2 regions of the Dorea sp. BIOML-A1 genome follow, and region 1 is predicted to be linked to the other one. Evidence: riboswitches for the same ligand, from Rfam matches in the RefSeq annotation. Region 1 holds a riboswitch; the other holds the start of a gene.

Region 1 (3,180 bases):
AAAAATCTTGGACGGATCATCTGGATATTTGAAGATTACAATGTCATATCTCTCCGGGTTATCCTTTATATATGCCAGACGGTTTCCCAGTACACGGTCCCCCTTCATGATCGTATCCTGCATGGATTCCGACGGAATCACGGCATTGATATACACCAGTTTGTTCATTGCAAATACAACACAGAATATGATCAGAAATGTTTTCAGATAATCCCATACAGCCGCCATACCGGTCAGTTCTTCTTTCTCTTCTTTTCTTTTCTTCTTGGTCTCTTTTTTCTCGTCTCTGTCTTTCACCTGAAACTCCCCTTTATTACTTATTATTACCCGTCTTATTTACTTATCGTCTTCTGAAACGGCTCCCTGATCTGTTTACATCTTAATCATGACTCCGTCCGGACTGACTGCAACTTCGCTCCCCTCAACAATCTCTTTCCGGTAAAGTTCTGCATCCGGAATCTCTAACTGGATCTCTTCTTCACTTTTCAGCTTCAGAAGGGTTACTTTAGCCATTGGTTCTACCCCGTCCGGTCTTCCTTCACATCCAAAATCCGGTTCATCAATTTTCATTACCAGATATCCCATATCCAAAATATCTACCGTCTGTGCATCCGGCTGATTATCATAAAATTTATCCAGAACTTTTAAGAACACCTCATTCTCCTTCGTTGCCAGTGCAAATAATGTCATGGAAGAACGGAGTTTCAAATCATCCGGCCATCCCATCACCTGCGTAGCATCGTTCGATTCCAGTGAAAGCAGTGTTTCTGAGATTTCTCTTAAATGCGCACCTGTTACCGGATTTTCTATATATTCCTTTGCTTCTTCATAGTTCTCAATAGCGTAGTACATTGCAGTACCACTACTGCCAAGTCCCTGTATCTGTGGGAAAATATACCACATCCAGCAGTTTCTCTTATGTCCGCTCTTGATTTCTGCAAGAGCCGTCTTATAATCAGAATCCTGTGCTTTTATAAACCTTGCCAAATTATTCTCTCTCATTCTTCTGAGCCTCCAGTTCACACATCTGTGCTTTAAAGCAACATATTCATTTACAACATCTTTCTATATATTACCATAATTTTCTATCACATGTATATAAAATTTCTCATTCTCTCTTGCTATCTGATATTGACTACGCTATAATAATCCGTGAACAAAGTTCATATTAACAGGGGGAGCTGGAGAAAACCGGCTGAGAGGAAGCGTAATTCCGTTTCGACCCTTTACCTGATTTGGATAATGCCAACGGAGGGATTCATACCATGTATTGATTTGACAGAGATGCCCCCGCATCTCTTCTTTTTTTACTTTTTGTACCCTCCATCTGCTTTATGAATGAAGGGTATTTTTTATGAAAGGAATGTTTATTTATGACACACACAACTCTATCATCAGACTCTTCACGGACAAGACGACTGGCTCTTGCCGGTGTATTTACGGCTCTTGCCATTGTCGGAAGTTTCTTAAGCTTTCCGGTTGCAGGCAGTAAATGTGCACCTGTACAGCATATTATTAATATCCTGGCAGCAGTCACATTAGGGCCCTGGTACAGTGTAGGAATTGCATTCTGTGCCAGCCTGTTACGAAATCTGTTTGGTCTTGGCAGCATGATGGCTTTTCCCGGAAGTATGGTTGGAGCACTTTGCTGTGGACTTGTATACTCCATTTGCCACAAGCTCAGCCTGACTTGTCTTGCAGAGGCACTCGGCACAGGAATTCTTGGCGGCCTGGCTGCTTATCCTGTTGCAGTATATATTATGGGAATCACTCCTGCCGGAATCTTCGTCTATGTAGTTCCATTTCTGATTTCTACTATTGCAGGAAGCATTCTTGCATTTCTGCTGATTACAGCGCTGAACAAAAGCGGCGTAATGGCTATGATAAAAACGACTCGTTAAGAGTTGTTTAGAAACGGTACATTGGGGACACCACCTTGTACCGCATACACAAGTATCAGATTTCCCATCTGATATAGGCGTCAGTAATTTCATAGTTCTTTTATGAACCTCAGATCTGTGTAGAGAAATGTTTTCCTGCATCGAAATCTGTGTGTTTTTGCTGACGCATTATAACCTTATATTTAATTTTTTAACGGAGGCAAACACATGAGAAATTACACAACACAGATGGATGCTGCAAGAAAAGGAATTGTCACTCCTGAAATTGAGATTGTAGCAAAAAAAGAAAACATGACAACAGAAGCACTTATGAAACTTGTTGCTGAAGGCAAGGTTGCAATCTGTGCCAACAAGAATCACACCAGCCTTGATCCGGAGGGTGTCGGAAGCATGCTCCGTACCAAGATCAATGTAAACCTTGGTGTATCCCGCGACTGTAAGGATTACAATATTGAAATGGAAAAAGTTATGAGCGCTGTAAATCTTGGTGCTGAAGCCATCATGGATTTATCGAGCCACGGTAACACACAGCCATTCCGCCAGAAACTGACACATGAATGTCCTGCTATGATCGGTACTGTTCCTGTATACGACAGTGTCATCCACTATCAGAGAGATCTTGCAACTCTGACTGCGCAGGACTTCATCGACGTTGTCCGTCTTCACGCAGAAGATGGTGTGGACTTTGTCACACTTCACTGCGGAATTACACGTAAAACGATTGAACAGATAAAAAAACACAAACGTAAAATGAATATTGTAAGCCGTGGCGGAAGTCTTGTATTTGCATGGATGTGTATGACCGGAGAAGAAAATCCTTTCTACGAACACTATGATGAGATTCTTGATATCTGCGAAGAATATGATGTTACTATCTCCCTTGGTGATGCATGCCGCCCTGGATGTCTGGCTGATGCTACCGATGTATGCCAGATTGAAGAACTGGTGCGTCTTGGAGAACTTACAAAACGTGCATGGGACCACAATGTACAGGTAATGGTAGAAGGACCGGGACATGTACCGCTTGATCAGGTTGCTGCCAACATGAAAGTACAGCAGAGTATCTGCATGGGTGCTCCGTTCTATGTACTTGGCCCTCTTGTTACGGATATTGCTCCAGGTTACGATCACATCACATCCGCTATCGGTGGTGCAGTTGCTGCTATGAATGGTGCTGCATTCTTATGTTATGTAACACCTGCAGAACATCTGGCGCTTCCTAATGTAGATGACGTAAAACAGGGGATCATTGCTTCCAAGATTGCTGCCCATGCTGCCG
Region 2 (3,180 bases), on a different contig from region 1:
AAGAAACTCCTTCTGGAACTGAATAACCAGGTAGTAGCACAGGCATCGGAAGATCTGGTGATCAATACACATGTATGCCGTGAAAATTATCATTCTACATTCTTCAGTTCCGGAGCATATGATTCCGTAGCGGATTTGTTATTCGGAGAAGAAAATGTAAATGCATATTATCTGGAATATGACGACAAGAGATCCGGCGGATTTGCACCACTTGCAAAGGTATCCGGCGATAAGAAGGTCGTACTTGGACTTATAACAACCAAGACACCGGAACTGGAAGACAAAGAAAAAGTAATCGCAAGAATCCACAAAGCAGCAAAATATGTTCCGCTTGACCGCTTATACTTAAGCCCGCAGTGCGGATTTGCATCCTGCGAGATCGGTAATAAGCTGACAGAAGAAGAACAGTGGGCAAAGCTTAAGCTTGTAAAAGAGATTGCCGACGAAGTCTGGTCAGACAGATAAGCCAGAACAGATTGGCCATAAGCCAGCCGATACTGGTAGCAATGGCAGGGGCTGCCAGCCCGAAATGAGGGAAGAAGAACCAGGTTAAGATTACGCGAAGTGCAATCTGGAGCGTACTTCCGGCTAACGTCAGAACCATTTTCCAAAGTCCGTTATAAGTACCGGTGAAGGTTCCGCCGGTATAACACAAAGGATAGAAAAATGATATAAGTTGCAGGTATATGATGCCGCTTTTTGCCATGACAGGGTGGGAAGCGACATTTCCTAACATTGCTTTTACGGTAACGGGTGCACTGAAGTACAGGGTTACAGCGCAGATCGTACCTTGTACAAGCATTATTGCCGGAGGGACACAAGCTGGCAAAAAGAAAGACATTTTCGGCAAAATTTGCAGAGACGGAAGCCTATATTGTAACATGTCCAGGATTAGATATTGATGGAACACGTTATCTGGATAAGCATGGGATTAAGCCGAATGTACAGTTTTCGACAATGGATATTCAGGCAACATATGCGATGGCGGCAGCGGGAATGGGTGTGAGCATTACGAATCAGATCAACAGTCTGCCGGATTATGAGGGTGTATGCCACCGGAAACTTGTACCGGCAGAGCTGATCGAAATCGGGCTTGCTGGGAGAAGAGTCTGTCACCGGTGGCAGGAAAATTTCTGGAATTTATCAGAACAGAAGGTATGATGCCATAAACGCACAATTCGTTATGGAGACAATAAAAATCGTTCTATCATCTGGAAGTATGATATACTGATAACAAGACCTGCAAAAAAGATGGAGGTGGACTACATGGATGTTGCAACGATGGTAGCGATTAATAACCTGAATATGGTTACAGTGATGGCAGTACAGGCGGCAAATAATGTAATCACGATCGTAAATGGAGAAAGGATGGAAGAAGATATGGATGGTTCAATGTTAGATCAGTATATGGGAAAAGATTGTACGGTAAGTCTGTTCAACGAAGTAGGAGCAATCAAAGGAAAACTCATGGACGCAGATATACAGTGGGTAAAGGTTGATACCAAGAAGGGAACACAGCTGATTAACAGAAATATGGTACGGAATATTACTTTTGATAATAAATAGAATGAATAAAAATAGTTGTTTCGAAAAAAAGTCAGAAATCAGAAAAAATGAGTTGACATTTCGTGCAGGTGTTTCTATACTTAAACATGTAGATAAAACACGGGGAGCTTGTGTACAGGCTGAGAGGAAGTTAAGAACTTCGACCCATATACCTGATTTGGATAATGCCAACGTAGGAATGTATAACGTAGATTTTAGGAGAGATGCATTTAGTTGGTATCTCTCTTTTTTGTTGCTATGTGACGTAAATCAGGAACAATAGAATATCGGATAAGTTGAGAGTGAACGGGAGTTCACGAAGGGGTGCACCACCACGGGTGTATTTACTTCGTGAACTCTTTTTTATCTGACAAGTACTTTTGAAAGTATGATCCGGGAAAGGAGAACGCATGATTATCGTAAATGGAAAAGAAATTAATTTGACAGAGGATACGACGGTTGCAGAATATCTGGAACAGAATCAGTATCAGGTAAAAAGAATCGCTGTAGAGTTAAATGGAGATATTCTTCCGAAATACAGCTATTCCGATACCATGTTAAAAGACGGCGACCGTCTGGAAGTTGTGACATTCGTGGGAGGAGGCTAACATTCATGGAAGAAGCCGGATTAGAAAATATGACGGAGAATACAAAGAAAGAAAAAGTACTTAGTAAAGAGGAGATTGTGGCAGCATTAAATGAGAGACATTCTCCGGAGAAACAGAAACTTCTGTCAGCGGGGAGGGTTGCAATCGCCGGGCTTGGCGGATTGGGATCAAACGTGGCATATGCACTTGCAAGAATCGGAGTCGGCCATCTGCATTTGATTGATTTTGATGTGGTGGATATCACGAATCTGAACCGGCAGCAGTATTTTATGGAGCATATCGGGATGTATAAGACAGATGCGCTGAAATCATTATTGTTAAAGATCAATCCATATCTGGATATCGATACAGATTGCGTAAAAGTCACAGAAGAAAATCTTACGAAATTATTTTGTGACGAACCGATTGTGTGTGAAGCATTCGATAATCCAGAAGCGAAAGCAATGCTGGTAAATGGAATACTGGAACATTTTCCGGAAAAGAAACTGGTATCGGCAACCGGTATGGCAGGATACGGAAGCAGTAATACGATTCGCACACAGAAGTTAATGAAGAACTTTTACCTGTGCGGAGACCGCGAGACGGCACCAACGTATGGAAATGGCCTGATGGCACCGAGAGTGGCCATCTGTGCAGCGCATGAAGCAAATATGATCACACGTCTGATTCTTGGGGAAGAAGATGTGTAAAAAACATATAGAAAAGACAAATAATAAGAAAGAAGGATTGGATTATGGACAACACAGAAATAAAGAAAGCGGATACATTTACCCTTGGAGGAAAAGAATTTACGTCCCGTTTTATACTTGGTTCAGGAAAATTTTCACTGGATTTGGTGAAAGCATGTGTGGAAAAAGCAGGGGCACAGATTATCACACTGGCACTCCGTCGTGCAAATGAAGGCGGTCTGGCAAATATTTTGGATTATATTCCGGAAGATGTGACACTTCTTCCGAATACATCAGGAGCCAGAAATGCAGAAGAAGCGGTACGTATTGCCAGACTTTCCAGAGAAGTCGGATGTGGA

What was found. Region 1 has a riboswitch for thiamine pyrophosphate ahead of thiW (energy coupling factor transporter S component ThiW). Riboswitches for the same ligand answer to the same signal wherever they lie in the genome.
Region 2: it holds a riboswitch for thiamine pyrophosphate, as region 1 does, so the genes downstream of both, thiS (sulfur carrier protein ThiS) here and thiW (energy coupling factor transporter S component ThiW) in region 1, are expected to answer to the same signal.

The regions. Positions count from the first base shown of each region.
Region 1 is NZ_WWSA01000019.1:53,944-57,123, forward strand. Features, by position in the region: gene lepB (signal peptidase I) at 1-228, opposite strand, end outside; gene GT508_RS08875 (DUF1810 domain-containing protein) at 373-1,002, opposite strand; TPP riboswitch at 1,165-1,275, shown strand; gene thiW (energy coupling factor transporter S component ThiW) at 1,374-1,901, shown strand; gene thiC (phosphomethylpyrimidine synthase ThiC) at 2,109-3,180, shown strand, end outside.
Region 2 is NZ_WWSA01000001.1:85,857-89,036, reverse strand. Features, by position in the region: gene GT508_RS00440 (5-methyltetrahydropteroyltriglutamate--homocysteine S-methyltransferase) at 1-465, shown strand, start outside; gene GT508_RS00435 (LysR substrate-binding domain-containing protein) at 805-1,161, shown strand; gene GT508_RS00430 (hypothetical protein) at 1,267-1,566, shown strand; TPP riboswitch at 1,657-1,762, shown strand; gene thiS (sulfur carrier protein ThiS) at 1,956-2,153, shown strand; gene thiF (sulfur carrier protein ThiS adenylyltransferase ThiF) at 2,159-2,842, shown strand; gene GT508_RS00415 (thiazole synthase) at 2,887-3,180, shown strand, end outside.